DNA from 2 places in the Psychrobacillus sp. FSL W7-1493 genome. Region 1 is predicted to be linked to the other one. Evidence: predicted binding sites of a transcription regulator. Region 1 holds the regulator's gene; the other holds the start of a gene.
The links. Region 1 encodes NrdR, which represses ribonucleotide reductase genes. Its sites were predicted from a motif close to AACACNATATATNGTGTT; they were not measured.
Positions count from the first base shown of each region.

Region 1 (12,263 bases):
ATCTTAGAATACATCCTGCCCGGACAGTAAAAAGAATAAGTAAAGCAAGAAAAATTCAACTGTTTCAGGAAATAGTGACAGTACTGTTAGACAGCATTGAAAATGGTGGAAGTACTATTTCAGATTATCGCTCTATTAATGGTGGAGCAGGAACGATGCAGCATAGATTACAAATGTATAGCAAAAAAAGCTGCCCAATCTGTGGGAAGGCTACCAAGCAAAAAACAATAGCTGGCCGAACATCTACCTATTGTGGTTCGTGCCAAAAGTAACGGAGGATTCATCATGATCATTGGATTGACTGGAAGTATCGCTAGCGGCAAAAGTACGGTGTCAAATATGCTGAAAGAAATGGGATATCCCATTATTGATGCAGATCTTGTAGCAAGAATCGTTGTGGAAAAAGGAACAGATGCTCTTCAGGCAATAACGGAGGTTTTTGGAGACGAGATACTTAATGCGGATGGTGAACTAAATCGTCCGAAGCTAGGTGAAATAATTTTTTCTTCACCCGCCCAAAGAAAACAGTTGAATGATATTATGCATCCGGCCATTCGAGCGGAAATGATGAGACAAAAAGAGGAAATGTTACTAGCAGGTCATCCGGTTATTATAATGGATATCCCATTGCTTTTTGAAAGTAAGCTCCAATCTTACGTGGATAAAATTATTGTCGTTACTGTATCAGAAGAAACTCAACTGAACAGGCTAATGGCTAGAAATAATTATTCCAAAGAGGAAGCAAAAGCAAGAATTCAATCTCAGTTGCCTTTGTCTATTAAGGAGAAGGGCGCAGATGCTGTCATTTATAATAATGGTACTTTGGAGTCAACTAGGGAGCAGCTAGAAAAAATTCTTAGAGCTTGGAAGTAATAATTATTTGAAAATAACGAATTTAAAAACAGGGTATTTTAAGGCTACATAATTCTAAAATTGTGTTATACTAATGCATGATTATAAAAGAAAAAGTATCACACGTTATAGGAGGACTTATTATATGTCAGCTTCAATTGCAATCAATGGTTTTGGAAGAATCGGAAGAATGGTATTTCGCCAAGCAATCGTACAAGAGGAACTTAATGTAGTAGCTATTAATGCTAGATACCCATTAGAAACTTTAGCTCACCTAATAAGATATGATTCTACACATGGAACTTTCTCTGGAGAAATTGAGATTGGAGATAATGCTCTAATCGTAAATGGTAAACATGTACAGATCGTAAACGAGCGTGAGCCAGAAAAACTTCCATGGAAAGAATTGAATGTGGATATCGTAATTGAATCTACTGGTAAATTCAATGATGGAGAAAAAGCATCAGGTCACATAAAAGCTGGGGCTAAGAAGGTCGTTATTACAGCACCTGCCAAAAATGAGGATGCAACGATTGTCATTGGTGTAAATGATGAAAAGCTAGACGTAGTAAATCACCAAATCATCTCAAATGCAAGCTGTACAACTAATTGTTTGGCACCAGTAGTAAAAGTATTAAACGATGCCTTTGGTATTGAAAACGGTTTAATGACTACAGTTCATGCCTATACAAATGACCAAAATAATTTAGATAACCCCCATAAAGATTTAAGACGTGCGCGTTCTTGTGGGCAATCTATTATTCCTACTTCGACCGGTGCAGCGAAAGCCCTTTCACTTGTATTGCCAGAGCTAGAAGGAAAGATTCATGGAATGGCTTTACGCGTTCCTACTCCTAATGTTTCTTTAGTAGATTTAGTTGTGGATGTTCAACAAGAAGTGACAGCGGAAGAAGTAAATGCTGCGTTCCAAAAAGCAGCCGAGGGCTCTATGAAGGGCATTTTGGGAATTACTCATGAGCCATTGGTTTCGATTGATTTCAATACAACTACTAATTCTAGTACTGTAGATGGACTGACTACTATGGTAATGGGTAAAACAAAAGTTAAAGTACTTGCTTGGTATGATAATGAATGGGGTTATTCAGCAAGAGTGGTAGACTTAGCTAAAAAAGTTGCAAGTGGATTGTAATATCGTAATAACTTATTTTATTTAATTTAATTTAATTTAATTTAATTTAATTGAGTCTGACATTATGCTTTACTAATGAGTGTTTTTCCTAATATTAACATAATGCCTACCTCTTTCTAGTATTACTAGAAAGAGGTTTTTTTATATTGCACTATTAGTTAATATGTTTTATAATGGAAATCGTGTACTTCTAGTACATAGACTACTTAAAGGGTTAGGACCTCTTAGGACTAACTTTCCCCCGTGGTAGTCAACTTTGATGTTAAAAATAAAACTTATCAAAGGGGGAAACGGACATTGGAGACAATGGGACGTCACATTATTGCAGAACTATGGGAGTGCGATTTCGACAAACTTAACGATATGCAATTTATCGAACAAACATTTGTTGATGCTGCACTAAAATCAGGTGCAGAAGTTAGAGAAGTTGCATTTCACAAATTTGCACCACAAGGTGTAAGTGGAGTCGTTATAATTTCCGAGTCGCATTTAACGATTCACAGCTTTCCAGAGCACGGTTATGCAAGCATTGATGTGTATACTTGTGGTGATTTAGATCCATCAATCGCGGCTAACTATATTGCAGATGCTCTTAATGCTGGAACACGCGAAACGCTCGAAATGCCACGTGGAATGGGTCCAGTCAAGGCACCTAAAGAACGCATGACAGTTCAAGTGTAATGAAACATGAACAAAACTGAGTGAGCAGAGGAATTTATTCCTCTGCTTTTTCGATTTTATGAGGAAAAGTTGTTATAATAGGTATACAAAATTAAAGCAAACGTTTAGGAGAGGTTCTATGAAATGCCCAGCATGCCAATTTAATGGCACTAAAGTGGTCGATTCCAGACCGATAGATGATAATAAGGCAATTAGAAGAAGGAGAGAGTGTGAGGATTGTGGGTTTCGCTTCACGACCTTTGAAAAGGTAGAGGAAACTCCTTTAATTGTCGTAAAGAAAGATGGATCTCGAGAAGAATTCAGCCGAGAGAAAATATTGCGAGGGTTAATACGTGCATGTGAGAAGAGACCTGTTGCACTTGACCAATTAGAGGAAGTTGTGTTTTATATTGAAAAGGAACTAAGAAGAACAGGTAACTCTGAAGTTAAATCAGAGGAAGTTGGCGAAAAGGTCATGGACAAGCTTGCTGAGATTGATGAGGTTGCCTATGTAAGATTCGCTTCTGTATATCGCCAGTTTAAAGACATAAATGTTTTCATTGATGAGTTAAAGGAAATCTTAAAAAAGAATCCTTCATTATAAGCAATTATTTAAGGAGTAGGTAAACAAGTGATGTTATATAAGGAGCTACACTCGACAGATACATATATGATTCGCTTGCCGTATTCTTTTTCTGACTATGATCGTCAGCTGCTGACGTTATTTTATCAGCCACTAGTCGGAGCAGAAAGCATGAGCCTTTATTTGACGTTATGGGCTGATGGAGAAATGCAAAGTGAAAACCAATGGACACATTATCATTTATTAAATGTCCTTGGTTTATCATTGGGAAAAGTTTTTCAAGCGAGAATAGCACTAGAAGCAATTGGCCTGCTGCGCACATGGCAAAAGCCCAATGGAGATGGACGCAGCTTCTGCTATGAACTTGAAGCTCCTCTAGATGCGGAATCTTTTCTAAAGGATCCTTTGTTATCCATGTTCCTACTAAACAAAATTGGAGAAAGTGCATATAAACAGCTTAGAAGCCGTTACATTCAAACGTCTAACTGGCAACATGAGTATACAGACGTCTCAAGAACCTTTGTGGATGTTTTTAAACCAACTACTAAAACAGGTTTACCTGCATCAACGGAAGAAAATTTCCAGTCAAAGACACGAAATAGTTCTGTACCTTTCTATTACGAGGATTTCGATTTCTCCTTGCTACAAGATGGTCTATCTGAGCAACTGGTTCCGAAGTCTGCCATGACAACAGAAGCTAAGGAAGTAATTGCAAAGCTTGCATTTTTGTATAATCTATCGCCAGTAGAAATGCAAAAGGTCGTTATTCTAGCTTTGAATGATGAACTTCGTCTTTCGGATGCTAGATTGAAAAAAGCTTGTGCAGAGTATTATAAGTTAACGGTCTCTCGCACTGCCCCAGTTATTCAAAAAATAGAACCAGCTTCGAAAGTAGTACAAACAGATGAAAAGAAACTAACCAAAGAAGAAGAGCTGATTCAATATTTGGAAACGACTGCTCCTGCAAAGGTCTTGAAGGATATTGCTAATGGGAAAGAACCTATACTTGCAGACGTTCAGTTAGCCAATTATTTTGTCACGCATTATAAAATGCCTATCGGGGTAGTTAATGTCCTGTTACAATATGTGCTTCTTCGTACAGACATGAAGCTGACGAAGAATTATGCAGAAAAGATTGCTTCTCACTGGATGCGCAAGGACGTTAAAACAGCTAAGGAAGCTATGGAATTAGCAAGAAACGAGCATGAGCAGTACATGAAATGGAAAAGCGAAGGATCTAAGCAAAAGACATATTCGAAAAAACCGACTAGAGAAGAAAAGGTGCCAGATTGGTTTTATAAAAAAGATGACGAGTTAAAGCTTACAGGAAAAGAGACAAATGGCATACAAGATATAGATGCTGAAAGGCAAAAGCTATTAGAAGAACTAGGAATGATGAAAAGGTAGGTGAAGGAAATGGAACGGATTAATGAAACGCTCAAAAGAGTAGTCACTCCTGAATTTACTTCTCGATTGGATGAGTTGCAGCAGGAAGTATTAGAGGAACCGAATATACAAGCATTTATAGAGGAAAACTCAGATGTAATATCTAAACAGGTAATTAATCGGAGCTTGAGTAAGTTATATGAATATAAATCACAGTCTCACGATTGCAAGGGCTGTCCTTCCTTAGACGAATGTGCGAATTTTATGAAGGGCTATGAGCCGAAGCTAGTGTTAGACCGGAGCCTAATAGATGTTGAGTATGTAAGGTGTAAACGAGGGGTTATAGAGGATGAGCGTAAAAAAGTGACCTCTATGATAGACAGTATTCATATGCCTAAAGAGGTTATGGAGGCTAGTCTCTCAAGCTTAGACTTACAAGATGATAGCCGTGTTGTAGCAGTTCGAGCTGCTAAGGACTTCTTAAATGAATGGGAAAGAACAAATAAATTGCCTGCAAAAGGACTTTATATTTACGGGAAGTTTGGAGTCGGTAAGTCCTACTTATTGGGCGCACTAGCAAATGAACTAGCAGCTAGACATATTCATTCAGTAGTTGTATACGTCCCTGAATTTCTTCGCGAAATGAAACAGGCTATACAAGATCAATCTCTTCCTGAAAAAGTAGAGTTTGTAAAAAAAGCACCTGTGCTTATGCTAGACGATATTGGTGCAGAAACAATGTCTAGCTGGACTCGTGATGAAATTATAGGAACTATTCTCCACTACAGGATGTCAGAACAGCTTCCAACCTTTATGTCTTCTAACTTTAACTATGATGAATTACAGCATCATCTTTCTTATACTCAACGAGGAGAAAAAGAGGTAGTAAAAGCAGGACGTATTATGGAACGGATCAAGGCGCTGACTATCCCAGTTGCTCTTCAAGGGAAGAACTGGAGAGAGCATAAATAACTACTTGCAAATGCTAAAGTCGTGGCGTATAATCATTTTCATAAGAACAAGTAGATGCGTTGAAGAGGATAATGATCAGTTTGTACGACTTTTTAGAGAGAGAAGCCTTGGCTGAAAGCTTCTTAAGCACCGGCAATCGATTTACCACCTCCGAGCAGCAGCTGTGAAATTGTAGTAGCAGCTTGCCGGTCACCGGTCCGTTAACCGATGCAAAGCTTCGTCTATATTCGTATAGATAGAAGAAGGGTGGAACCACGATTTAAACCTCGTCCCTTTACCGGGACGGGGTTTTTTTGTTGTTTAGGAAATTAAAAAATTCTGAACATGTGAATCAATTGATGTCTAGCTCCACCGCCTTGCCCCTCGGGGTCAAATGGATAAAAGCTGTGGTGGCTGAGGAACTACCTCCTCGCTTTTCCCCATTTGCCTGTCGGGGCAGATACAGGCGCCTCCGCTTTTCTTGTTTTGTCTAAAAATAATGAATCGTCTTACCTAAACCAACTAATCTGCTCTAGGGAAGAGCAGTCTTAGGCTAATACTTAATCTAAAAATTATTAAGGAGTGTTCAACGTGGCAGATGTTATTAAATTACAATTTCCAGATGGAGCAGTAAAAGAGTTTCCTTCATCAACAACTACAGAAGAAATAGCACAATCTATTAGTCCAGGGCTTCGAAAAAAAGCTTTAGCAGGTAAATTAAGCGGTCAGCTGATCGATCTTAAAACACCAATTACTGAGGATGGAGAGATTGCGATTATTACTCCCGAGTCAGATGAAGCGTTAGAAATTCTGCGTCATAGTTCAGCTCACTTACTGGCACAAGCAGTAAAGCGTCTATTTAAAGATGTAAAGCTAGGAATCGGACCAGTCATTGAAAATGGTTTCTACTATGATATTGACTCACCAGAGCCAATTACAGCTGATGACTTACCGTTAATAGAAAAAGAAATGAAAAAAATTATTAATGAAAACATCGAAATTATTCGTCATGACGTTTCTCGCGAAGAAGCTTTTGAAAAGTTTCAGGATGATGAGTATAAAGTAGAGCTTCTTGAAGCGATACCAGCTGGAGAACAAGTTTCGATTTACGAGCAAGGAGATTTCTTTGACCTTTGCCGTGGTGTTCATGTTCCTTCTACAGGAAAGCTAAAAGAGTTTAAACTGTTAAGCATTGCAGGAGCATACTGGAGAGGTAACAGTGACAATAAAATGCTTCAACGTATTTACGGAACTGCATTCTTTAAAAAAGAGGACCTTCAAGCGCATCTTAAAATGTTGGAAGAGGCAAAAGAACGTGACCATCGTAAAATTGGTAAGGAGCTAGAGCTTTTCACTAACTCTTTAAAGGTTGGACAAGGTTTGCCTCTATGGTTACCAAACGGTGCAACTATCCGACGCGTAATTGAGCGTTATATTGTAGACAAGGAGCTAAAGCTTGGTTACAAACACGTTTACACACCAGTTTTAGGGTCTAAAGAACTTTATGAGACATCAGGACATTGGGAGCATTACCAAGACTCTATGTTCCCTCCTATGGAGATGGACAATGAAACACTAGTATTGCGTCCAATGAACTGTCCGCACCATATGATGATATTCAAAAACGGTATGCATTCTTATCGTAACCTTCCTCTACGAATCGCGGAGCTAGGAACAATGCACCGCTATGAAATGTCTGGAGCAGTATCAGGACTTCAACGTGTACGTGGGATGACTTTGAACGATGCCCATTTATTTGTACGTCCAGATCAAATTAAATTGGAATTCCAAAAGGTTGTTGAATTAATCATCTCTGTCTATAAAGACTTTGACTTGAAAGATTACTCATTCCGTTTATCTTACAGAGACCCTAACAATAAAGAAAAGTACTTTGACGACGATGTAATGTGGGAAAAAGCTCAAAGTATGCTAAAAGAAGCTATGGATGAATTAGGATTAGATTATATTGAAGCAGAAGACGAAGCAGCATTCTACGGTCCAAAACTAGATGTTCAAGTGAAAACTGCTATTGGTAAGGAAGAAACATTATCAACAGTTCAATTAGACTTCTTACTACCAGAGCGCTTTGATCTAACATATGTAGGAGAAGATGGAAAACCGCATCGTCCTGTCGTTATTCACCGTGGAGTAGTTTCTACTATGGAACGTTTTGTTGCATTCCTAATCGAAGAATACAAAGGAGCTTTCCCAACTTGGTTGGCACCAGTACAAGTTGAGATTATTCCAGTTTCTAATGAAGTACATTTCGAGTATGCTAAGCAAATTGAAGAGCAATTAGTTGCAGGTGGGTTCCGTGTAGAAATGGATGACCGCGAAGAAAAGCTTGGCTACAAGATTCGCGAAGCACAAATGCAAAAGATTCCTTATATGCTAGTGCTAGGAGATAAAGAGTTAGAATCAGGTAATGTAAACGTTCGTAAATATGGAGAGCAAAAATCCGAAAGTATTCCTTTCGACGAATTTTTAGCTCGTTTGCAAGAAGAAGTAGCACACAACTAATTATATAATTATATTGTTGACAAATAGTTTTGTGGATGGTATAGTTATTTAGGTTATTGAATACAAGTTTGTGGTATAAGAAGAGGCTGCCCGCTTCTCACCTGCTCGACACATTGGTTGTTGACTGGTAAGCACACGATCGACTGTAATATGTAGTTGCTACATATTTCTCATATCGGCGGGCAGACATTAACAGATGTCTGCTCGCTTTTTTATTGGATCGAAAACGGCGTGACTGATTCGTTTCTACGGAATTTATGCCCAAACCATGTATTCGCGACACTATCTGGAGGTGGATCATTATTAGCAAAGACATGTATGTGAACGATGGCATTCGAGCACGCGAACTACGCGTTATTGATCAAAATGGTGATCAATTAGGTTTAAAAACACGTAACGAAGCACTTGAAATAGCAGGTCGTGTAAATTTGGATCTTGTCCTTGTGGCTCCTCAAGCCAAGCCACCGGTCGCTCGTATCATGGACTATGGTAAATTCAAATTTGAGCAGCAAAAGAAAGATCGTGAAGTTCGTAAAAATCAAAAAGTTATCGTAATGAAAGAGGTTCGCTTGAGCCCGACTATCGATGAGCATGATTTCCAAACGAAATTGAAAAACGCGATCAAGTTCCTTGAAAAAGGAGACAAAGTGAAAGCATCTATTCGCTTTAAAGGTCGTGCCATTACTCATAAAGAGATCGGACAACGAGTTTTAGATAGATTTGCAGAAGCTTGTGCGGAAGTATCCACTATCGAGTCAAAACCGAAAATGGACGGACGCAGTATGTTCTTGGTGCTTGCACCGAAGAACGAAAAACAGTAATAGAGTACAATTGTTTAGGAGGAATTCGACATGCCGAAAATGAAAACTCACCGTGGAGCTGCAAAGCGTTTCAAAAAAACGGGTACAGGTAAATTAAAACATGACCGTGCTTTTGGAAGCCACTTATTCGCTAACAAATCTACTAAAGCTAAACGTAAACTACGTAAAACTAAAGTAGCTTCTTCAGGCGATTACAAACGTATCAAAACTTTACTTACTTACATGAAATAATTTAAACGAAATCAAATTATTCGAAAGAATAGCAGGAGGTAATGAACATGCCACGCGTAAAAGGCGGAACAGTGACGCGCAAGCGTCGTAAAAAGGTATTAAAATTAGCTAAAGGTTATTACGGTTCTAAACATACATTATATAAAGTAGCAAACCAACAGGTTATGAAATCTTTAATGTATGCATACCGTGACCGTCGTCAAAAGAAACGTGAATTCCGTAAACTATGGATCACACGTATCAATGCGGCAGCTCGTATGAACGGACTTTCTTACAGCCGTTTAATGCACGGATTGAAATTAGCTGAAATCGAAGTAAACCGTAAAATGTTAGCTGAATTAGCTGTAACTGATGCAGCAGCATTTACACAAATTGCTGATTTAGCAAAAAAAGCAATCAACAAATAAGTTAGATGAAAAGGCTGATAGATTTTCTATCAGCCTTTTTTTACAATCTAATTTAGTTTGCCTGTCGGGGCAGAGATAGGGGCTTATGCTTTTCATATTGTCTAGCTTCAGCCCCTTGCCCCTCGGGGTCAAATGGATAAAAGCTGCGGTGGCTGGAGAGCTGCCTCCTCGCTTTTCCCCATTTGCCTGTCGGGGCAGAGATAGGGGCTTATGCTTTTCTAAGGAGGATTATTATGGTTAATGTGATTCTTATTTTTATTTTATTAATGTCGGTGTCAGCGTTCCTTTTGATGGGCTATGATAAGTCCCAAGCAAAGAAAAGGGGACAAAGAATATCGGAAAAAACATTATGGACTTTCGCAATCTTTGGTGGAGGAATAGGTGCGTATTTAGGGATGCAGCTATTTCGTCATAAAACATTGCATACTAGCTTTCGTGTAGGTTTTCTTATGCTATTGATCGTGTATGTCTTTCTAATTGTCTGGTTACTGACAGATAATAGTCCCATAATATTCTAGTCTCAGTAGTAGAAAGCATAATTCCGAAGGGTAATTCGTATGAACTTAATGAGAGGACTGAGATGATGACTAAATACAATAAGTATTTGCTACCAATGATTGGTCTAATAGGAGTGACTATAACAGGACTCCTTTTAATAATTGTTACGTCTAGTTATTTTCATACAAAGGAAATTAACTTACTCACCAGCGGTTGCACTAAAACTGGGGGAGCTTCGACTTTGGTAATACATAATAACTTAACAAGTGATTATTCCTTTGAGTGTAAGAAATGAATAGAAGCCTTGGAACGAGCCTAGATTGTTAGGCTCTTTTTTTATTTGAAAAAAATAATAAAAACCAGAAAAAAAGAGCAAAGAGCTGGTAGAAAAGTATAAATAGAGATATAGGTTTTTACAAAAATATGAATTTTTAATTAAATTAATATATAATTTATCTATAGATTGCAGCAATTAGCGGCAACGCAAGTAGTGAGATAGAGAAGACGTCGCCATAGCTGAAATCAATTCTACTTTCTTATTTAAATCATATTAATGATTGATTCAATTAAAAATAAAATGGAGTGATTGATGAAATGAAGCATATTTATGCATTTGAAACGCCATATGAAGCAGTCAAATATCTAGAAATCATAGAATCCTTTAAAGTTAAACTGAATGAATTTAAAGCATTATTAGAAAAAGGATATGAATTGAATGATTCTCCGAGAGGATTTATTTGGACTCCGGGGGACATAGCAACCAGTGTCTTTTCAGATGTTCCCATACCAGCGTATACAAATCGACACTTAGTCTATATGACCCCTGATATTATGGAATGGCGAAATTTTTTTATGAATATATATGGGAACGTGGAAAATGAGTATATAAAGGATTTCTACCGCAATTTCAAAGAAGAGCATATTCTGACAATAGCTGGCCATGAAATGGTTCATCATATCGATTTATTCCCAGATGAGTTTGATGAAGAAAGGGAAAGTATTTGGTTTGAAGAAGGAATGTGTGACTATATTTCTAGAAAAAATTTAATGACCACTGAAGCGTTTGAAATAATCTCGAAAGTAGAACGTGCAATAGTTGCTCATTTTAACGAACAGCATGGAAAGAGAAGTATAGATGAGTTTGGGTCTAACTCTTATGTTCATGATTTAACTAATATCATGTTTGATTATTGTAGAAGCTTTTTAACCATCAAATACCTGGTGGAAGAACAAGCGAATAATAATCCTTTGGAAGTCTTTAAACGATACAATCAATGGCATGAAGCAGGGAGAAAAGAGCCTCTTAGTACATATTTTAACGTCGAGAACTTATTTATCTCATTAGATAAAGAGTCAATTATATGAAAAAAAGAATTGTTATAATGACCGTTGGAAAAACACATAGTGGAAAAACTACATTTGCTAAGGCGTTAGAACTGCAGTTACCAAACTCAGTAGTGATTGATCAGGACAATCACGCGGAATTTCTAAATACTCATTACAAAAGCTTATTACCTAAGACTGCAAGCAATAAGTTAAAGTACGGACTAACCCAAATGATTGTTGATTATGCACTAAATGAAACTGATTGCCATCTAATTGTATGTAACTCTAATAGAGGCATTGGTGGTAGAGTAAGATTTTTAGAGTATTATAAGAGTCTTGGCTTTACGACAATTGTCGTGAACTTTGATATACCGGAAGAGGTATTATTAGAAAGGATCAAGACTAGTGAGAGAAGCACTTCTATATTAAGGACTGCCTTAAATTTTGAGGAAGTCTTGATGCGTCAAAATGGAGAAGACGTTACTGATCCATCTGAAGAGGAAGCGGATTATCTATACGTTATTAAGAATATCGAAGACGTTGAAGCCGTCATTCCAGAAATTGTCCGATTAGCTTAACTGTTGTTGGTGATTAAAAGGGGGATTATCTATTAAGAAATTGGCAGGTATATTTATCCTGGGAATCTTAGTTTATTTTGCGATTACGACATTATATAATTTTTGATTTGACTCTAAAATAACTCGACTTTGTTGATTGATAGCAACCAGCAAAGTCGAGTTATTTTTTTACAAGATAGTTTAGTCCTGATTACTTAATCTACCGACATTATTTCAAAAGTGCAAATGCTTTTAATCCTGTTCCTTCATCAGCTGTTCAATTGGACTCTTCCAATTTATTTTAGCGTTCGGGTAATTCAT
Region 1 covers NZ_JBBOSB010000001.1:1,457,641-1,469,903, forward strand. Annotated here, with positions in the region: gene mutM (bifunctional DNA-formamidopyrimidine glycosylase/DNA-(apurinic or apyrimidinic site) lyase) at 1-272, shown strand, start outside; gene coaE (dephospho-CoA kinase) at 286-873, shown strand; gene MKX96_RS07405 (glyceraldehyde-3-phosphate dehydrogenase) at 998-2,002, shown strand; gene speD (adenosylmethionine decarboxylase) at 2,300-2,683, shown strand; gene nrdR (transcriptional regulator NrdR) at 2,802-3,266, shown strand; gene MKX96_RS07420 (replication initiation and membrane attachment family protein) at 3,297-4,652, shown strand; gene dnaI (primosomal protein DnaI) at 4,662-5,603, shown strand; T-box leader at 5,654-5,880, shown strand; gene thrS (threonine--tRNA ligase) at 6,174-8,102, shown strand; gene infC (translation initiation factor IF-3) at 8,402-8,923, shown strand; gene rpmI (50S ribosomal protein L35) at 8,954-9,154, shown strand; gene rplT (50S ribosomal protein L20) at 9,202-9,561, shown strand; gene MKX96_RS07450 (DUF1294 domain-containing protein) at 9,795-10,079, shown strand; gene MKX96_RS07455 (hypothetical protein) at 10,654-11,424, shown strand; gene MKX96_RS07460 (ATP-binding protein) at 11,421-11,963, shown strand; gene MKX96_RS07465 (sigma-w pathway protein ysdB) at 12,195-12,263, opposite strand, start outside.

Region 2 (12,263 bases), 330 kb from region 1:
AAATCTGGTTAAAAGGGGTCGACAGGAAAAAAGCGTTATATTTGAAGGGTTACGAGTGCCACTCTTAGATCGACTGCAGTGGAAAGCAATTTTTCGATACAAAAATAAGGCACATACACGGAGCTTCAATATATTCTCCAGACAACGTCTGGATATAACAATTCCTGCATTAATAATTGTTGGACTATTCAGTGTGTCCATCGCCTATTATTTTATCTTTCATGACTATGTAGAGCAGGTAAATTTTTTATATGGTGAGAACTGTAGGCTTATCGGTAGGCCACCACTTCCTCCATCTAGTAGTATTATTTTTGGTACAGATCCATATGGATATTCTATTCTTCAGCAACTGCTTGTTGGAACAAAATATACAATTGGTATGACTGTGTTAATCGCTACGATCAGAGTAGGCGGCGGATATTTACTAGGAATTCTATATGCGTTCTTTCTGAACGAAAGATGGAGGAAGGTAATAAATAGTATCGCCGATGGTATGCACTTTTTACCTTTAACATTATTAATGTTTATATTACTTTTACCAATTTTAACTATTTCAACAAGTGGCTTAGAAACAAGCTTAGGAGAAAGGCTTTTCATCCAAGTTTTGATCATGTCCGTGTTAGTCCTCCCCATAACTACTAGTCTTATAGGGAATGAAATGAATGAGGCAATAAAAAAAGAATATGTGCAAAGTTCTGCTGTAATGGGCGGGTCATTAATATGGGTTATTCTGAAGCATATCAACCCACAAATAGGAAGAAAGCTTTGGTTATATTGGTCTCAGCATGTAGTACAAGTACTTCAAACACTAGTACATTTAGGGGTTTTATCTATTTTTGTCGGTGGAGCGATAAGCTTTCCAGATAGTGCTAGACTCTCTCCAGTCATTTACGAATTATCTGGAATGATATCTATTGCAAAGGAAGTATTTTTAACGAGACAACTATGGCTGATTCTACCACCATTAGCTATATTTATGCTGCTTATCTTTAGCTTTCAGAAGATAGCAGAGGGCTTCACAGAAAAACAAATGCAGTTAGGTATACAAAAGAAACGGCGGGAGTTTAAATGGCTTTATATTACAAGGAAGATGGCGAACAAAATGAACAAATAATTTTCTTTCTACATGGCGGCGGGGTCGGAGGTTGGATGTGGGACGAACAGGTTCAGTACTTTAAAGAAAAATATCATTGTATAGTACCTGATCTCCCAGGGCATGGTCGTAGTAGGGAGACTGATTTTGTCTCTATTAAAGATTGCGCATTTCAACTCTTACACTTACTTGAGGGAAAAAAAGAAGATAAAAAGATAATAGTCGTGGGATTTTCACTTGGTGCCCAAATTGCGATTCAGATGCTTAGTCAGTCTCCCAATTTAATCGATTATGCAATGATTAACAGTGCTCTCGTAAGAAAAGTACCATTTGGAAAGGAAATGGTTAAACCTACTATAAAGTTAACATATCCTTTGATAAAATATAGATTCTTTTCCAAGCTACAAGCTAAACAATTGTATATTGGTCCAAGCCTTTTTGAAAAATACTTTAAAGATAGCAATCGAATGTCTTTAGATACATTGACAATGGTTCTAGAAGAGAATATGTCTTTTCAAGTACCAGATTCCTACTCTGACGTAAAAGCAAGGCTTTTAATAACAGTAGGCGAGAAAGAAAGAAAAGTGATGAAAAGTTCAGCAATTGACCTTTTATGCAAGCAAGACAGGGCTCAGGCAATTACTATCACTGGTATTGGTCATGGAATTCCATTAGCAGCTCCAGAGTTTTTTAATGATATATTAGAAAACTGGTTAGAAGGTGCAGGACTACTTCTGAACACTAAAGTAATAACGAAATGTTGAACTAATAATGGAGCTTCTTTAACCAGGAATCACGTAATCTAGTAAGAAGAATGACTGTTAGAATGTTTCATTGCATCCCAACTACTATTCAGAATTTTTATTAACGCAAAATTCTTCTAATATATAGAAGAAACTCAATATTTTTTTAAGTTAAAATTTAATTGTCGTATGCTTTTTACCTTAAATGTTATCTTAAAAAAAGCAAAACACTCCCTTTTTTAGTGTTAGGAGTGTTTTGCTTTTTCTAAAAACCAATAGAATGATTGTCTTCTTCCCAGTCATTTTTTATGGTTCGTTTATTTTGTTTAATCAGCTCGTCGATCCGTGTTTCGTATTCCAGCTTACCATCATAATGCCAGTTTAGTGCAATGGACATGTACAGCTCGTTTAGTTGAGAAACGGATAAGCCTTTTGATCGTTTAGCTATATCTACTAAGACGTGGTCAAGAAGAATCTTCTTTATATCAAGCTTACGTAAATAATTTTCTCTCACTTGTTGGGGTGGTGAAGGAATCTCATATGCACGATCGAATCTTCCGGCACGGTTAATTAATGCTGGATCAATCTTCTGTGGGTAGTTAGTTGTTCCAATGATAAATAGACCCTCTCTAGATTGTGTTCCGTCTAATGTGTTTAAAAAGACAGATCTTGTATACTCGGGCATCGAGTCAATGTCCTCAATCACCAGAATAGCTGGGGCTAATCTAGAAACAATTCCAAAAACCTCTTGGATGGAGTGACTTCCTGTGAACTCAGTGATTTGCCAATACACAACGGGGGCATTAGTAGATCCGGTTATAGATTTAACTAATGTAGTCTTTCCATTACCAGGGGAACCATATAGTAATATCCCTCTTTTGTAGGGAAGGCCATAATCCTTGAAAAAATGTCCATCCTCTTTGAAAAATTCATCGATTGAACGAAAAATATCTTGTTTAATATGATTCTCTAGTAAAACTTCTTCTCGTGGAACAACTGCTTGTTCACTATATTTTCTTCGTTGCACCCCGTGCTCTGTGTCTACTAAAAAAGTAACAGACTGCATAAGAAGCTCACGAAGCTTTTCATTTATCTCTTCTAAAAAGAATAGGGCAGCTTTAGGTGAAGTTGAAAAGAAGAAGTATTCCGGCCAAGAGTTTCCTTCAGAGTAGTTAAATGCCATTGTGATAGCTACTTGATAATCTGGAAACAAAACAAGTGTATTTTCAAATGTACTCACAATTTCCAAATGGTTTTCCATGGAAAGTAAAGATTTACTGGAGATTTTACTTAAAGGCTTAGTGTCGTAAATATTTGCTAAAATTTTATAAGGAATCAATTGATGTTCCATCATTTCGATTAGACTAGTATCTAATTGATTAAATTGATTGTCAATGTTGACTATTTGCCAGTTGCCTGCCTGTTCCTCATTTAAAAGATTAGTGATTCGTCTTGTCAGAATAGCAAAATCCTCATAACTTGGATGAATCTCCCGAAATTGTTCTTCATGGGAAAATAATACTTTCATAGTAGTTCATGCCCCCTTAGTGTAAGCTCTAAACAAAAAAGGTTCCTCTTGTTAAGAAGAACCTTATGTTATACTATTTAGATTTGATTTTGCCGGTCCAGCCCTTAAAGCCGCCTTGTAACTGGTTAAGTTGCGTATGACCTTTTTTCTTTAAGAACATAGCTGCACGTCCACTTCTTGCACCATTTTGACAATACAGATATACTGGTTTGTCTGGGCGAATTTCTTTGTGGCGTTGTCTTAACTGTGAGGAAGGAATATTTCTTGCTCCAAGGATATGGCCACCATCAAATTCTTTAGGCTCGCGTACATCGATTAATTGAGCTTTACGATAGCCCTCGATGAATTGCTCCTGCGTAAGGTTTGTAACTGTTTTCTTTAGTCGGTATGCTGAAATTCCTGCATAAACTAATAATACGACCAATATTGCTATAATAATATAAAGAGTCTCTAACACGGTCTTTCCCCTTTCTATACTTCCATTATCTATTATAAAAGATTTGCTAGATACAATTCAATCATTTTGGTAAAATGAATAGCGTTGTTAGGGGGGAGAAAGTTTGAAAAAGACAAAATGGTATTTTATTGATTCAGGTCCGTGCGCCCCGTCCTATAATATGGCGCTTGACGAGGCCCTTTTAGATTGGCATAGTGAAGGGTTGATTCCACCAGTGATTCGATTCTATGAATGGAATCCTGCAACTCTATCGATTGGTTACTTTCAATCGGTAGAAAAAGAGATAGATATGGAAGCAGTTAAAAGGCTCGGTTTAGGATTTGTCCGCAGACCGACGGGAGGACGAGGAGTTCTTCATGAACATGAACTTACATATAGCGTGATTGTTTCGGAAAACTATCCAGATATGCCAGCAACAGTGACAGAAGCTTATCGAGTGATCAGTGAAGGACTATTAAAGGGATTTCAAAGTCTGGGATTAGAGGCTTATTTTTCTATTCCTAATACTCCAGATAAACTACAAGCCTTAAAAAGTCCGAAAACTGCTGTTTGCTTTGACACACCAAGCTGGTATGAGCTCGTAGTAGAAGGCAGGAAAGTAGCTGGAAGTGCTCAAACTAGACAAAAGGGTGTTATACTTCAGCATGGTGCAATTCTTTTAGACTTAGATGATGAAAAACTTGTGCAGACTTTCAAATTTTCTTCCGATGAAGTCCGGGAAAAAGTGAAAAATAGCATTAATCAAAAAGCTGTTGCTATAAACAAATTATTACAAAAATCGATACCAATAGACATATGTAAGGGTGCTTTTAAAAAGGGATTTTCGGAAGCCTTAAACATTGAATTGGTGCCATTTCATTTAAATAATGAACAAAATGAATACGTGAAAATGCTGGAAAGACGGCGTTATGCAAATGACGCCTGGAATTTTAAAAAATAAAAGTATGAAAGACATATGGAGAATATGAGGTATAGGAATTAATACTTAAAAATTAATTTGAAGAACTAAATTGCTTTACACCTCTATATGTAGTGCCGTATGATAAATGAAACTACTACATCTTGTGTCAATACGAGTTGTAGAAAGGAGGAAAAGAATTGGTAACTACTACAAATGAATCTCAAATAAAATTAAATGTAAAAGAATTAAATCACGATATCGAATTATTTCCTCAAGTACATCCAATAACAGAAGATATGAATCTAACACACAAAGGTGTGTCACGTTTGGTGATGATTGATCGATATTCATTCAAGGATACCGAAAAGAAAACACTAAAAGTAGGGGATTTTGTCGTATTAACGGTGAAAGAAGACCCTAAATTTCCTGCACGAGGTCTTGGTTATATTGTATCCATTAACCAGGAAGATAAAACGGCAGAAGTTTTAATCGAGGAAGATTATCGTAGTGCAATCGATGATAGTACTAAAGTTAAATCAGGAATCGTACGCCGTCCTTTAAGTGTTATTGAAAAACCTTTGGAGGTTTTCTATGAGCAAATTGCTAAGCGTAATGCGACTGGACTAGCTTCTGTTGAAGTGACAGAAGAAAAAAGAGCAGAATGGTTCGAAAAGTTCTATCAGCAATTAGTATCGCTAAAATTTATCCCAGCTGGACGAGTGCTATATGGAGCAGGTACAGGTACAGATGTAACTTACTTTAATTGTTACGTTATGCCTTTTGTTGCTGACTCACGTGAAGGCATCAGTGATCATCGAAAACAAGTGATGGAGATCATGAGTCGTGGTGGTGGAGTTGGAACAAACGGATCTACATTACGTCCTCGTAATACTTTAGCTCGAGGAGTTAATGGTAAGTCTTCAGGTTCGGTTTCTTGGTTAGATGACATTGCTAAGCTGACGCACCTAGTTGAACAAGGCGGTTCAAGACGCGGTGCTCAAATGATTATGCTTGCAGACTGGCATCCAGACATCGCAGAGTTTATCATTTCTAAAATGCAAAACCCACGTATTCTTCGCTTCTTGATTGAGAACACAAATGATGAAACAATCAAACAACTTGCAAAGGACAAGCTTAAGTTTAAGCCGCTAACTGCACAAGAGGAAGCAATGTACCAAGGAATTGTAAACTACCAACACATCCCTGGTTTAGGTGGATTTAGCGATGAAATCATACGCGATGCTCAAACGAAACTAAGAGATGGCGGAACTTTTTCTGTTCACAATCCGGAGTTTTTAACAGGAGCGAATATTTCTGTAACTTTAACTGAGGATTTCATGAAAGCTGTAGAAAAAGATGAAGACTTCGCTCTTCGCTTCCCTGCAACAGAAACTTATACAGAAGAAGAGATGGCTTTTTATAACGAAAATTGGCACAAAATTGGTGATGTTCGTGAGTGGGAGCGTATGGGCTACAAGGTTCGTACATATCGCACAGTGAAAGCGAAAGAATTGTGGAACTTAATCAATATTTGTGCAACTTACTCTGCTGAGCCAGGCGTATTCTTTATCGATAATGCTAACGAAAAAACAAATGCAACTGCATATGGTCAAAAGGTTGTTGCAACAAACCCATGTGGAGAGCAGCCACTTGCTCCGTATTCAGTATGTAACCTTGCAGCAGTCAACCTAGCTCAGTTTGCTAACAAAGATACAAAAACAGTTGATTTTGAAGCATTAAAAGAAACTGTTCGTGTGGGAGTTCGTATGCAAGATAACGTAATCGATGCTACGCCTTATTTCTTAGAGGAAAATAAAGTTCAAGCACTTGGTGAAAGACGTGTAGGTCTAGGTGTCATGGGATTAGCTGACCTTTTAATCTATTGCCAAAAAGAATACGGCTCTGAGGAAGGAAATCTTCTTGTTGATGAAATCTTCAAGACGATTGCTATAGCTGCGTACGAAACATCTGCAGACCTAGCAAACGAAAGAGGTAGCTTCCCGTTCTTGACTGGAGAAACAGAAGAGGAAACGAACAGACTTCGTAAGGCATTTACGGAAACTGGATTTATGCAAACAATGCCACAGGAGATTCGTGAAGCTGTACTTGAAAAAGGTATCCGCAATTCTCACTTATTGACTGTTGCACCTACTGGATCCACGGGTACTATGGTTGGAGTTTCTACTGGTTTAGAACCTTATTATTCATTTACGTATTACCGTAGTGGTCGTTTAGGTAAATTTATCGAGGTAAAAGCGGATATTGTACAAGAATACTTGGATGCAAATCCGGATACCAAAGAAGATGAATTACCTAATTGGTTTGTAACCGCAATGGAATTGCCACCAGAAGCCCATGCAGACGTACAATGTATCATTCAACGTTGGATTGATAGCTCTATTTCGAAGACTGTAAATGCTCCTCGAGGATATACAGTAGAACAAGTAGAAGGTGTTTACGAACGTCTATATAATGGTGGAGCAAAAGGCGGAACAGTATATGTGGATGGAAGCCGTGACTCCCAAGTTCTTACCCTTAAGGCGGAAGAAAACACTGTAAACGATGATACGGTGAAGGAAGAAAAAGTGATGGAAAAACGTCCAATCGTATTAATTGATACGATTCAAGATATACGTTCTACTAACGTTACAATCGGTTCAGAGGTTGGTAATACCTGTCCTGTCTGCCGTAAAGGAACGGTAGAGGAAATGGGCGGATGCAACACTTGTACAAATTGTAATGCCCAGTTGAAATGTGGACTGTAAATTTTATAGAGAGCATTTGATATGGATTTGAATTAAGTTTGTACAATTTCAAATAAAATTACACCCCTTTGGATTATTTTATCCAAAGGGGTTTTATTATGTCCAAAACACCTAAATAAGGGATAGGTGCTTCTTAAAATCAACATCATCATACTTATATAGATTAAAATATTATTTTGGTATTTTATTTCAAATATATAAAATAATTCTAAAATTTTATATTGACGCTCGATATGTATTCTCTTATATTTGAATTATGTTAATATTCAAAATAATTCGAAAGGGGATTGATTGTATGCAAACAAAAAGGTTAATGACTAAAATTTTTCTTCTATTTATTTTAAGCTTATTAGTTTTTGGGTGCAGTGATGAGACATCAAGCAACGGGAACAAAGAAACCGATGGAGGAAAAACTCTAGAGGAAGTAAATTTGGTTATGTATAGCTGGAGACCAGAGGACCGAGAAATGTATGAAAAGGCAATTACGAAGTTTCAAGAAACTTACCCTCATATTAAAATAGATTTTCAGCCATATAAATCTACTGAGTATAATACGATACTATCAAATGCACTGATTTCTGGAGATGGACCTGATATTATTCAACTTCGACCATACAGTGGAGCTAAATCTATAGCTGATAACGAATACCTTCTTGCGTTAGATGATCTTAATGGAATTGATAATATTAGCGAAACTTATCTGGATGCAGCTAAAGGCAGTGACGGCAAGGTTTATGGTGTACCTTTATCTTTAAATGCCGGTGTTATTTTTTATAATAAAAAACTTCTAGAAGAGAATGGCATAAAAGAGCCTAAAACATGGGTCGAGTTTATAGAAGCATGTAAAAAGCTTAAGGATGCAGATATAATTCCAATTGCTCAATCGGGAAGAGCTGCATACTTGTTGTCGATGACCCACGGAGTCATCGCACCTGGTGCTTATGACAATAATGCATATGTAGAAAAAATTATATCTGGAAGTACAAATTTAAAAGATAATAAATTTGTGGAATCAGTTAAAAGAATGGGTGAATTAAAGGAATTTTTCCCGAAAGATTTTATCGCATTGGAAGATTCAGATGCACAAACATTGTTTTTCACCGAGCAAGCAGCCATGTACATTAACGGAGACTATCGGTTGAGTAATATTGAGACTACTGCTCCGGATTTACCTGTTGGTATCATTCCGGGTCTGTCTAACGAAGAGAGTGAAGATCCTGCAGTAGTGACTTGGGTGGATGGATCCTACGCAGCTGTTAAAAATTCTGAGTATCAAGAAGAAGCAAAGTTATTTATGGAATTTTTAACATCATCAGAGTTTGGTCAAATTTTTACAAACGAATCAAATAGGTTAAGTGCAGTGAATGGAGTAGAACCTCAGCATCCACTGGTTAAATTAGTTTCAGAGGCTAGTGAAAAGCACTCAACTCCATATTTAATGCTAGTTCATTTTGGTGAAGGTGAGCCAACAACAAAAACAACTTTTGAGAATGCACTACAAGGTATGTATCTAGATGAATTATCGGTAGAGGCTGTTATTCAAGAGTCTCAACTAAATGCTGATAGAGCAGCCGGTAAATAAGTGAAGTAAATTTATTCAATTTAATTTAGAGCTGAATTTCAGCTCTAAATTATTTTAAGGAGGGATAAAATGGTAGAAATTAAGCCTTCGAAATCTATGGGTGCTGCTAATAGGAAATTCAAGAAAAATTTTAATTTTAAAAAACATCTTGTTCATTTATTTCTATTACCTGCGGTCTTATTATATGGAATATTTCAGCTTTATCCACTTATTACGGCTGTAATAAACAGCTTTTATTCATGGAATGGCTTCAATCGGGATACCTTTATTGGAATTGATAACTTTATTTTGATATTTACCGAATCACCCTTTAAAGAAACTTTTTATAATGCATTTAAACATAATTGGATATTCTTTATAGTCAATGTATTTTCTGAATTAGTAATTGCATATATCTTAGCTTTAATTATTAATAGTAGGCTAAAAGGAAAGGAATTTTTCAAGACCATTTTCTTCCTTCCGAAACTTCTTTCAGTAATCGTGATTGGTTTTTTATTTAACTTAATACTTAATCCAACATCCGGAGCATTAAACGTAATGTTAAAGGCGGTAGGGTTGGACTTTTTAGCACAGCCTTGGTTAGGTAGTACAAATACAGCTCTTATTACAATTATTCTTATTAGTAGCTGGGCTGGTATTGGTTTCTCTATGTTGATTTTTTTAGCAAGTTTACAAACTATAGATAAAGAAATTTTTGAAGCTGCCAAAATAGATGGCGCTTCGGGCTTAAAATTAATTTTTAAAGTAACGATTCCAATGACAATGACTGCAATCATGACTATGGCTGTTTTAACATTTATAGGTAGCTTCGAAACTTTTGAACTCATTTTTGCATTGCAAGGCTCTTCAGGCGGACCATATTATTCTACGGATGTTTTAGGTACATATTTTTACCGGTTAGCATTCGGGTCAGCTGATGGAGGACAATCAATAGGTTTAGGTTCTGCAATTGCAGTTGTACTATTTTTAATCATTGCTTGTTCAACAGCTATCCTAATGTTTTATTTCAAGCGAAAAGACTTTGAGAGGTAGGAGGGAGAAGGCATGAGGACAAAATGGTATGTACAGTTATTAAAGTATTTTATTTTAATTATAATGACTTTTATTATTGCTTATCCTATTTTTTTAATGATTAGTTCATCCTTTAAATCTAAACTTGAAATTTTCACATCTCCTCTGGGTTTACCAAAAAAGCTATCATTTGAAAATTATCAAATTGTTTGGGAAAAAGTTAATTTTTCAGATTACATATGGAATAGTATCCTTGTTAGTTCAGCTTCTGTATTCATAGTGATTTTTGTGTCGTCCTTAGCTGCCTTTTATTTGTCCAGATATTCGTTCAAGTGGAATGCATTTATTCTGTTCTTTTTTATGATTGGTCTAATGTTACCTATGAAACTTGCGATTATTCCACTTTATTTGATTATGAGAGATTTTGGATTATTAGATACCCATTATTCATTAATTGCTGTTTATGTGGCTGGTGGGATTCCTTTTGCTGTATTTTTGTTTTACGGTTTCTTTAAAACCCTCCCTAAAGATTTAGAACAATCTGCGAGATTAGATGGATGTAATGATTTTCAAGTATACTACAAAATTGTTTTACCATTAATGAAGCCATCAATAGCAATAGTGGGAATTGTTAATTTAGTAAATGTTTGGAATGACTTTTTTTATCCCTTAATTTTTATTAAAACTGATGAACTTAGAACTATTCCAATCGGAATGTTAACCCTTTTCGGTGAGTATGATACAGAGTGGAATCTGCTATTTTCAGGATTGACAATCTCATCATTACCCTTATTATTAGCATTTATTTTTGCCTCTAGATTGTTTATAGATGGTTTGACGTCAGGAGCGATGAAGTAATGAATGAACGATGGATTACCTTTGATCTTGATGGGACACTTATGCAAAATCCATTTGTAGAATGGGTTTTCCCTGAAATCGAGGAGATAGTATCAACTGCGGCGAAGAGAAAGATAGAAGTGAAAAATGCAATGTTTTCTGAACATATCAACCGTATGAAACAAAATAAAAGTGTGGAAGCATATGACTGGGATAATATATTAGTAGAATTTCTCCATGGTAGCGGGATTGATTGTGAAGTTAATATCGAGGAACTTGTAAAAAAGCATTCAGTATCTCCAAAAATTAAACTACTGGAAACAAATGTTATAGAAATATTAAATCAGTTGAAAAAAAGTGGATATAGACTTGCGGTTATAACGAATGGTCATGCAAAGTATCAACTTCCTGTAGTTGAGCATTTGCAATTGAGTGGTTTATTTGATTATTTTATTACTCCGGAAAAAGGACATTGTGCCAAGCCAAATATTAAGATTATTGAGTCTTTAATGAAGAAAGGGAAGGTGGTTGCTCACGTAGGAGATAGAATTGATCATGATGTGTATTTAGCAGCTCAAATAAATATTAAATCAGTTTTCATTTATCGTGATCTTCCAAAACAATTACAAAATAGTTCCCCTTTTGAAAGAAATAAAGACCCAATTTTTTTAGAGTTATATAAACACAAGTGGCAAAAAGAAACTGGCACGAAGACTAGTGAAATTCCTAATTTACCTATACCAGATATCGTTATTTATTCAATACGAGAGTTAATTGATGTTTTGTGAGGAATTAACAATGTTTGTAAACAAAACTTGTTCCTTTCAAAAGACTGGGACATAACTAGTCAATAAGTTAAAAAATGTGAAATCAGTATCATGATTTCGCGTTTTTTCTTTTTAAGGCAGCTATTTGGAATTCTCCTCATTCTAGTTGTGGAGACGGCGACTCTTGCGGGAACAGGGGGCCTTATTAGGAGCAAAGCGACGAGGAGATTGGAGCAGTGCCCGGAAAGCAACTGCTGTAACGAAAAACAACTACTGAAATTTGAAAGAGAACCCCAAAATTATACAAAGCGGTAGAACTTCCGAGAATGATTTTTGGATGAGAACTTTCTACCCGCTTTCATGACGCTTAATGTTACGTAACCTCTTTTGAAGAAATGTTCTAGCTATTTGTTTAGTAAAACAAGAAAAGGTACAAACTGTCTCTAAAAGGAGGAGAGCAGAAATGAAAAGTTTATCGGTATTAACCAGTTTGGCTGCGGCTATTGGCATTACTGCGTTACTTAAATTTTTACACTTATTCAGTTTTATTAAATGGAATCCAGTAGGTTTTTCAAAATC
Region 2 covers NZ_JBBOSB010000001.1:1,788,683-1,800,945, forward strand. Annotated here, with positions in the region: gene MKX96_RS09050 (ABC transporter permease subunit) at 1-1,114, shown strand, start outside; gene MKX96_RS09055 (alpha/beta fold hydrolase) at 1,069-1,857, shown strand; gene MKX96_RS09060 (ATP-binding protein) at 2,102-3,364, opposite strand; gene MKX96_RS09065 (rhodanese-like domain-containing protein) at 3,438-3,821, opposite strand; gene MKX96_RS09070 (lipoate--protein ligase family protein) at 3,925-4,761, shown strand; gene MKX96_RS09075 (vitamin B12-dependent ribonucleotide reductase) at 4,920-7,487, shown strand; gene MKX96_RS09080 (ABC transporter substrate-binding protein) at 7,783-9,069, shown strand; gene MKX96_RS09085 (carbohydrate ABC transporter permease) at 9,139-10,101, shown strand; gene MKX96_RS09090 (carbohydrate ABC transporter permease) at 10,114-10,938, shown strand; gene MKX96_RS09095 (HAD family hydrolase) at 10,938-11,705, shown strand; gene MKX96_RS09100 (DNA helicase) at 12,148-12,263, shown strand, end outside.
Region 2: a site for NrdR is predicted at 4,841-4,858, ahead of MKX96_RS09075 (vitamin B12-dependent ribonucleotide reductase). Genes of this name have one in related genera too.